DNA from 2 places in the Brevibacillus sp. LEMMJ03 genome. Region 2 is predicted to be linked to the other one. Evidence: riboswitches for the same ligand, from Rfam matches in the RefSeq annotation. Region 2 holds a riboswitch; the other holds the start of a gene.

What was found. A riboswitch is a leader RNA that binds a small molecule or an ion and turns the genes downstream of it on or off. The one in region 2 is predicted to bind lysine.
Region 1: another riboswitch for lysine. It lies ahead of FOI68_RS02820 (aspartate kinase); the one in region 2 lies ahead of dapD (2,3,4,5-tetrahydropyridine-2,6-dicarboxylate N-acetyltransferase).

What each region holds. Positions count from the first base shown of each region.
Region 1 is NZ_VKJN01000002.1:38,413-43,172, reverse strand. It holds gene uvrC (excinuclease ABC subunit UvrC) at 1-1,417, shown strand, start outside; lysine riboswitch at 1,499-1,685, shown strand; gene FOI68_RS02820 (aspartate kinase) at 1,920-3,161, shown strand; gene FOI68_RS02815 (DUF2507 domain-containing protein) at 3,336-3,782, opposite strand; gene FOI68_RS02810 (succinate dehydrogenase cytochrome b558 subunit) at 4,193-4,760, shown strand, end outside.
Region 2 is NZ_VKJN01000011.1:83,210-87,969, forward strand. It holds gene FOI68_RS15040 (EcsC family protein) at 1-702, shown strand, start outside; gene FOI68_RS15045 (GNAT family N-acetyltransferase) at 779-1,324, opposite strand; gene FOI68_RS15050 (flavodoxin) at 1,454-1,897, opposite strand; lysine riboswitch at 2,050-2,235, shown strand; gene dapD (2,3,4,5-tetrahydropyridine-2,6-dicarboxylate N-acetyltransferase) at 2,328-3,038, shown strand; gene FOI68_RS15060 (aspartate aminotransferase family protein) at 3,055-4,272, shown strand; gene FOI68_RS15065 (N-acetyldiaminopimelate deacetylase) at 4,277-4,760, shown strand, end outside.

The DNA of each region.
Region 1 (4,760 bases), on a different contig from region 2:
GGCGCGTTATTTTGGTCCCTACGCCAACGCGGGGGCGGCATCCGAGGTAAAGAAGCTGCTGGACCGCCTCTACCCGCTGCGCAAGTGCAAAACGCTGCCGAAGCAGGTCTGTCTGTACTACCATCTGGGGCAGTGCCTGGCTCCCTGCGTCCATGAGGTGCCCGCGGAAGAGAACCAGCGGCTGGTGGAAGAGATCTGCCGCTTTCTCGACGGCGGCCACGAGGAGGTGAAGCGGGAGCTGACGGAAAAGATGCTGCAGGCGGCGGAAAACATGGAGTTTGAGCGGGCCAAGGAGCTTCGCGACCAGATCCGCAGCATCGAAGCCGTGATGGAGAAGCAGAAGGTGACCTTTACCGACACGGTGGACCGTGACATCATCGGCTTTGCCGTCGACAAGGGCTGGATGTGCGTCCAGATTTTCTACATGCGGCAGGGGAAGATGATCGAGCGGGAGACGACGTCGTTTCCGTACTACGGCGACGAGGCGGAGGACTTTATGTCCTACGTCACCCAGTTTTACTACGACAAGCAGAACGCACTGCCCAAGGAAATTTTGCTGCCGGAGCAGAGCGAGCCGGAGCTGTTGGCGGAGTGGCTGGGCGTCAAGGTGTACGCGCCCAAGCGGGGCAAAAAGCGGGAACTGGTGCAGATGGCCTCCGAAAACGCGCGGATTGCCCTGCAGGAAAAATTTGCGCTGATGTCCAAGGACGATGCACGGACGATCCAGGCGGTGCACAATCTGGGGCACGTGCTCGGAATTGGCACGCCGCACCGCATCGAGGCGTTTGACAACTCCAACATTCAGGGCACGGAACCGGTGTCCGCGATGGTCGTCTTTACCGACGGCCGGCCGGACAAGAAAGAGTACCGCAAATTCAAGATCAAAAGCGTCGAGGGGCCGGACGACTACGGGGCGATGCGGGAAGTGATCCGCCGCCGCTACACCCGCCTGCTGAAGGAAAACCAGCCGCTGCCCGACCTGATCGTCATCGACGGCGGCAAAGGGCAGATCAGCGCGGCGATGGACGTGCTGGAAAACGAGCTGGGGCTCTACATCCCCGTCTGCGGCCTGGCCAAGGACGAAAAGCACCGGACGGCCCAACTGCTCTACGGCGATCCGCCGGAACCGGTGGAGCTTCGCCGGGACAGCTACGAGTTTTACCTGCTGCAGCGGATCCAGGACGAGGTGCACCGCTTTGCCATCACGTTTCACCGGCAGGCGCGCAGCAGGACGATGCTCTCGTCCCGGCTGGACGAGATTCCCGGTGTCGGCGAAAAGCGGCGCAAGCTGTTGTTCCAGCATTTTGGCTCGCTGAAAAAGATGCGAGAAGCGACGGTGGAGGACTTCCGGCAGATCGGTATCGGCGACAAGCTGGCCCGCGAGATTATCCGCCATCTTCGGCAGATGGAAACGTAACGCCAAAAAGGTCGTTGAACCCGAGGCGGCTTCATGGTATAATCCCATACAAACAGCATAACAAGCCTCACTTCCCGTTTGGAGTGAGGTAGAGGCGCGAAAACCATGAGTACCTCCCTGAGATCGGGCATCTGTGACGGGTACGGGAAAGGGGAATTCGCCGAAGTACGGAGAAAGGCCCGCTTCCTCCGTGCTGGGCCTGCGTTGAACAAGCGCAGGACTGTCATCCGCGCAATCACCCGTTGCCGGATGGAGAGCTATCTCACGATGTCGGTTGAGGATGGAACAGGGTGTGTTCCGTCATGCTCAACTGTTCACGTGGTCAAGGGAAGGAGGAACCGGTATGTCGAACTGGCAGGCAGTGACAGGTGTATCCTCGTCGCTGCCTTTTTTGCAAGAGTGAGAAAAACGGCATGTTCCAACAGGAAATGGAACGAAGATGGCCTGACAGAGAAGAATCAAACGAGAAATCATGTTGAATAGGAAAAGGGAGAGAAGCCGCATGGGGTTGATCGTGCATAAATACGGAGGCACCTCCGTAGGTACCATCGAACGGATTATGAAAGTAGCGGACCGGATTATACAATATAAGGAAGCGGGACACGACATGGTCGTCGTCGTGTCGGCGATGGGCAAGTCCACGGACGTGCTGGTGGACATGGCCAAACAGATTTCCCCCTACCCGTCGGAGCGGGAGATGGACATGCTGCTGGCGACAGGCGAGCAGGTGTCGATTGCGCTTTTGGCGATGGCGCTGCACCAAAAAGGGTATGACGCCATTTCCCTGACGGGCTGGCAGGCGGGAGTGACGACCGAATCGATCCACGGCAAGGCGCGGATCACCCATATCGAGACGGAACGGATTCGGAAGGAGCTGGCGCGCGGCCGGGTCGTCATCGTGGCTGGATTCCAGGGAGTCAGCGAAGCGGGCGAGATCACCACGCTGGGCCGCGGCGGTTCGGACACGTCCGCGGTGGCGCTGGCAGCCAGCCTCAACGCGGACAAATGCGAAATTTTCACAGACGTGGCCGGCGTCTACACCGCCGACCCGCGTGTGGTTCCGACGGCGAGCAAGCTGGACAGCATTTCCTATGACGAGATGCTGGAACTGGCCAACCTGGGGGCGGGCGTGCTGCATCCGCGCTCGGTGGAGGCGGCCAAGACCCACAAGGTCCGGCTGGTCGTCCGCTCCAGCTTTACGACAGAAGAAGGCACGTACGTAGAGGAGGTTGCGCATATGGAAACAGGAAGAGTAGTAAGCGGCGTCGCCCACGACGAAGACGTCGCAAAGGTGACGGTTGTGGGAATGCCCGCGCGCGTGGGCACGCTGTCCCGTCTGTTCAACACGCTGGCGGATCACCAGGTGAACGTGGACATCATCATCCAAAGCTCGTACGACGCGGCCGTGACCAACATTTCCTTCACGGTGGCGGGGAGCGACCTGAAAAAGACGCTCGACACGCTGAACGCCCACCGGGATCAGCTCGGCTTTGAAAAAGTGGAGTACGAAGAGGGCCTGTCCAAGGTCTCGATTGTCGGAGCCGGCATGGTACACAATCCGGGCGTGGCCGCCGAGATGTTCCGCGTGCTGGCCGAGCAGGAGATCACGATCAAAATGGTCTCCACGTCCGACATCAAGGTGTCCTGCGTCATCCCGGCGGAACACACCGAGCGGGCCGTGCGCAGCCTGCACACCGCATACGGCCTCGACGTGGCGGAAACAGCGGTCGTGCACGGGGTGTAACCCGGCTGACAAACCAATAGCGACGCCACATGCTGCCTCCCCCCTTTTTTTCGCCGCGGAAAAAGGGGGATTTTTTACAGGAGGATTTTTTACGGGGGAACTTTTTGCGGCGGCGATACGGTGCCTCTCCATCCGAATTTTGTCCGTCCGGCCCGTACCCGTCCCGGCAAGGCCTTACCAGCGGACCGTGATCAGGACGCTGCCCGTCTCCTCCGCCTCCATCCGGGCTTCCGTCTCCTGCTCCTTCCAGCGGCCGACAGCGCCGGCGATGATGCCGCACTCCAGGGAGAGGGAACGGTTGATCCGTTCGGGCGACATGTAGCGATAGATGGTATGGGTCAGGCGATAACGAAGCTGCCGCTCCCCGTCTTCCAGCAGGTCCAGTTTGCCCAGCCCCAGGCGGATAAAGGGAAACACCAGGCCGTTGGCGGAGCGGATGGGAATCTGCCGCCCCATTTCCTTTCCCAGCCAGTGGAGAATGGGCGGTTCGCTTTCGCCCAGCAGCGTGCGGGTGAGGTGCTCCCGCAGCAAGTGATAGCCAAGATAGGGCATGTGGATGCGCTCGATATCGGCGATGACGCGGGAAGGCAGCAGGGCTCCCAGTTGATCCGGTTCTTTCATTTCGCGATCCTCCTTCCCGGCTGCAGGCCGCGCGATGGCTTGTCCGCTGTCGGACCCTCCTGCGGACGCCGGTCTTTTGCAGCCGATTGGTCAACCTGTTTGGTACCAGACTATGAGAGAGCGGCCGCGTCTATGACAGATTCATAGAAAAATCGGACGATTGATACGTGTAATCCAACAATGGAATTAGTCTATTCACTGTCTTGACGCTCCTAGGAGACAGGAGTACAATTGGTTGTGGTTCAACGTTTTGCCCAACTTTTTTCCGTTTTCCGACACAATTTGCCAAGCCGGGCGGCAGGGACGGCAGGCTGCTGCGGTTCATGTCTAACCGGCGGGGCAATGGGTTAGGATAGTGGGGAAAAGATCTAGCAAAGAACGCTACATACAATTGAAAGGGGGACCATTGTATGGCGAAAGGCCATAGCTTTCTGAACCACAAGCTGCATTCTTTTCTCGGTTTGTTCCCAATCGGGCTGTACCTCTTGTTCCACTTGACGGCGAACTATCAGGCAACCCGGGGACCGGAAGCCTTCAACCAGGTGGTAGGAATGATCGAACACGTTCCATTCCTGCTCGCCGTGGAATTCATCTTCATCTACATTCCCATCCTGTTCCATGCCGTGTACGGGATCTACATTGCCTTCCAGGCGAAACACAATGTGGGCAACTTCGGACATTTCCGCAACCACATGTTCCTCTGGCAGCGCCTTACGGGTATCATCACGCTCATCTTTATCGCTTGGCACGTGTACGAAACGCGCATTCAAAAAGCGCTGGGTGCCGAAGTGAACTTTGACATGATGGCCAACATTCTCAGCGATCCGCTGATGGTCGTCTTCTACACCATCGGGATTCTCAGCACCGTGTTTCACTTTTCCAACGGTCTCTGGTCGTTCCTCGTACACTGGGGCATCACCGTCGGTCCACGTTCCCAGCGTTTCGCCACTTATCTGACCATGGGCATTTTTGTAATCG
Region 2 (4,760 bases):
CTTTTGGACCGCGTTACGCCCGCCGTCGTCAGGGAGAAGCTGGGGACGGCTGTCGATGAAATGGCCGCCTTTCTGGAGCAGGGGGGTACCTATCTGGTAAGCGACGAGTCAGTGTATGCGCGGTTCCAGGAGGCCCAGCCGGGAACGGGACGGCCCAAGCAGGAGGACGTCAAGAGATTGCCGCTGGTCACCATGGACAAGGTGGCAGCGGAAATGGTGGCATCCCGCGCCGCGTTTGCCACGGTGCAGGGAGCGACAACGGGGTTTGGCGGGCTGTTCACCCTGGCGATCGACGTCCCGCTGCTGTTGGGCACCTCGCTCAAGGTGCTGCAGGAGATGGCGCTCTGTTACGGATACCGCCCCGAGGAGAAGCGGGAGCGGCTGTTCATCGTCAAATGCCTGCAGTTTGCCTCTTCCGACATCGTCGGCAAGCGGGCGATCCTGGAGGAGCTTTCCCGCTTTGACGAGCCCGAAAGACAGCGGGATGTCATCGCCCAACTGCAGGGCTGGCGGGAAGTGGTGGTGACGTACACGGAAAACTTCGGCTGGAAAAAGCTGTTTCAGATGGTGCCGGTGGCGGGCATGCTGTTTGGCGCTTACCTGAACCGCTCCACCGTGCAGGATGTGGCGGAAACGGGCCGGATGCTGTACCGCAAGCGGCGGATTCTGGAGCGGCTGCGGCAGGAGGAAGCCGGAGCCTGACGGGCAGGATGTCCCGCGCACTCCGGCTTTCCCCGCTGCCTGAGCAGCACAGGACAGGCCGCGTGATTTCGGCTATTTAAGTCCACTCCTCGCGCGTGATCGCGAAGATCAGGTGGTCTTCCCAAACGCCGTTGATCTGCAGATACCGAAGCGACAGCCCTTCCCGGCGGAAACCGGTCTTTTCCAGCACGCGGATGGAGGCCCCGTTGCGGGGCATGACCGCCGCCTGTACGCGGTGCAGCCCGGCTTCCGCGAACGCGAATCGCAGCGCCTGCCGGACGGCCTGCGTCATGCAGCCGCGGCCGCTAAGGGACTGGTCGAGATAATAGCCCATGGTGGCGTTTTGCCAGGCGCCCCGGACGACGTTGGAAAGGTTGACGCGGCCGATCAGCTCGTCGTTCTCCCGCAGAAAAACGCCAAAGGCGTAGGCGGTTCCCGCCGCGAAGTCGCGCTCGGCGGCCGCCAACTGCTCCCGCTGTCCCTCCAGGGTGAGAAACGACGCGGGGCGGATCGGTTCAAACGGTTGAAAAAACGCCTGATTGCGGACGCGCAGCGCCAACATGGCCGGCGCGTCTTCCGCCGTCAGGGGGCGGATGTACACGCTTTGTGCCAGCGAAGACATGGAGCGGTCCTCCTTTTCTCCGGACGGAATCTGGGGACCGTCAGTGTACCACGTTTGCGGCCGCCTGAAAAGACGGTCCCGGCAGATTGCGCCAGGACCGTATGGATGCGGGCGCGCACCGCTGCTCCGCTACGCCAGCGACTGCGCGAACGAACGGCCGAATTCCCGGCAGGTTTCCTTCTCCTGGACGGACGGGGACAGTTCCACCTTCAACCCGTTCAACGGGACGTCCGCGCCCAGCGAGGTCACTTTTTCCAGCAGAATGTCGACAGCGGCTCCCACTTTTTCGTAGCCGGAGTCGCAAGAGCCGAATACAGCCGCTTTTTTGCCCCGCAGGTCAAGCCCTTCCATCTCTTCGTAAAAATCCAGAAACTCGTCCGGCAGCTCCCCGTCTCCCCACGTGTAGGCGCCCAGCACGATGCCGTCATAGTCGGCCAATTCGGAAGCGGAGCAGTCCACCACTTCCTTGACCTCCGGTTCGATTCCCGCCGACCGAATGCCTTCGACGATCGCATCGGCCATCTCCCGGGTGTTTCCTGTCATGCTTGCATAGACCAGTATGATCGTTTTCATAAGCCCTCCAAACAGATAATGGTTATCATTTTCAACTACAAGATAATGAAAATGATTATCGTTGTCAACAATTATCTGTTTCCCCTCTTTTCCATTCAGAGGTTGCCACCCGGGGAGGATTTTGATAGAGTAAAAGGAAATTCCATAACGTATCTACAAATAGAGGTGCGCTGCGGAAGAGTACGTCTTGCCGAAAAACGCGGGGGGCGTGGGAAGACGGAAAGGCCAAGGCGCCGAAGTTCTGGCCGTACCCCTCGGACGGCGAGGGCTGGGGTTCCCGTGAACAACGGTCGCCCTGTCATGAAAGGCACGGCCTTTCGTGGAGCGCTATTTACGGTTTGCTTTCAGGTATCAAAAAGCAATGAGGATAGCGTCTGCACTCATTGCTTTTTCTACATTTCCACATACAGTGTCATGGAGGAGATTCACAGTGAACATGATGGATGCGCATGAAATTATCTCGTTTATCCAAAAAAGCGAAAAGAAAACGCCGGTGAAGGTATACCTGAAAGGAGACCTGGACGGCATCGATTTCGGCGCAAACGCCAAAACGTTTATCAGCAACGGCACAGGCGTGGTCTTCGGCGAATGGAAGGAGATCGAGCCGGTGCTGGAGCAGCATAAGGACAAAATCGCCGATTACGTGGTGGAAAGCGACCGCCGCAACTCCGCCATCCCGCTTCTGGACACGAAAGGCATCCAGGCGCGCATCGAGCCGGGCGCGATCATCCGCGACCAGGTGAGCATCGGCAACAACGCCGTGATCATGATGGGGGCGGTGATCAACATCGGCGCCGTCATCGGCGAAGGCACGATGATCGACATGAACGTGGTCGTCGGCGGACGCGGCACCATCGGGAAAAACTGCCACATCGGCGCCGGTGCGGTGATCGCGGGCGTAATCGAACCGCCGTCCGCGCAGCCTGTCGTGATTGAAGACGACGTGGTGGTCGGCGCCAATGCGGTGATTCTGGAAGGCGTTCGCGTCGGCAAAGGTTCCGTCGTGGCCGCCGGCGCGGTCGTCATCGAGGACGTTCCGCCGAACGTGGTCGTGGCCGGCACTCCGGCGCGCATCATTAAACAGATTGACGAAAAAACACGCTCCAAGACGGAGATCAAGCAGGAGCTGCGGCAGCTGTAGGAGCGTGAGTGAGAAGATGGCTACGGACTGGCGTTCGCTCGACGAACAGTACATTGTCTCGACGTACAAACGGCTGCCGATCGCAATTGCCAAAGGAGAGGGCAATTACCTGTACGACACCGACGGCCGGGTGTATCTGGACCTGTTTACCGGATTGGCCGTCAACGTGCTGGGCCACTCCCATCCGCGGATTGTCCAGGCGCTCCGGGAGCAGGGCGAGCGGTTTCTGCACATCTCCAACGTCTTTCTCAACCCGCCGGCGATCCGGCTGGCGCAGCGGCTGATCGACAACACCATCCCCGGCAAGGTCTTTTTCTCCAACTCCGGGGCGGAGGCGACGGAAGCGGCGATCAAGCTGATCCACAAATGGACGAAAGCGGAGGGGGCCGGCCGGACGGGGATCGCCGTCCTGCGCAACAGCTTCCATGGGCGCACGCTGGGGGCGGTGCGGCTGACGCGGCAGCCCCACGTCTATCAGGATTTTCCCCAGCCCGACTTTCCCGTCTACGAGCTGGATGCGGAAGACGCGGAACAGCTTCGCGCGGTCTGCCGGAACGAGAAGCCGGCGGCCCTCCTGATGGAGCCGGTGCTCGGCTCCGGCGGCGTGGTGCCGCTCTCCGAAGCGTATTTGCGGGAAGCGGAGGCGATCTGCCGGGAAGAGGGCGTGCTGTTTGCCATGGATGAAATCCAGACCGGCATGGGCCGTACGGGCCGTCTGTTTGCCTATCAGCACGCAGGGGTGACGCCCGATTTGATCCTGTTTGCCAAAGGAGTGGGCGGCGGCCTGCCGCTCGGTGGGGTGATCGCCGGCCAACGGCTGATGAATCTGTTCAAGCCGGGGGATCACGGCACGACCTTTGCGCCCTCGCCGCTCTCCGCCGCGCTGGGCAACGCGGTGCTGGACGAATTGCTCGACCCGGCCTTCCGCGCCCATGTGAGCGACGTGATCGGCTACCTGTGGGGACGTCTGGAAGAGCTGAGACAGCGCCTGCCGGAGCAGCTTCAGGCGCTGCGCGGCAAAGGCATGATGGTGGGCATTCCGCTGCACGCGACGCCCGAAGAAGCGGCCCGGCTGCAGCAAAACCTGCTGGCCGAGGGCATCCTCGTCGACGTGACGCAAAAGACGATCGTCCGCCTGCTGCCTCCGCTCACCTTGACGCGGGCGGATGTGGACCGGTTTGTGGATGTGTTTGCCCGCCAACTGACGGCGCTCGGCACCGGAAAGGAAGTGTAGAGGGATGACCGATTCCCCGTTTGTGCGGATTCGCCGCGACCTGCATCAAATTCCCGAACCCGGTTTTGCGGAGTACAAAACGCAGCGCTATCTGCTGGACTATCTGGAGCGGCTGCCGCAAGAGCGCCTGCAGATCAAGACCTGGCGCACCGGCATCCTCGTCAGGGTTAACGGGCTTCATCCCAAGCGGACGATTGCCTGGCGGGCGGACATGGACGGTCTGCCGATTCGGGAGGAGACGACCTATCCGTTCCGCTCCACGCACGAGGGGTACATGCACGCCTGCGGCCACGACATGCACATGGCGATCGGGCTGGGCATTCTGACCCATTTTGTTCACCATCCCGTCGATGACGATCTGCTCTTCGTGTTCCAGCCGGCCGAAGAAGGACCGGGCGGCGCCAAGCCGATGATGGAGAGCGAGGCGTTTGCCGAGTGGCGGCCCGACTGCATCTTTGCCCTGCACATCGCGCCGGAGTACCCGGTGG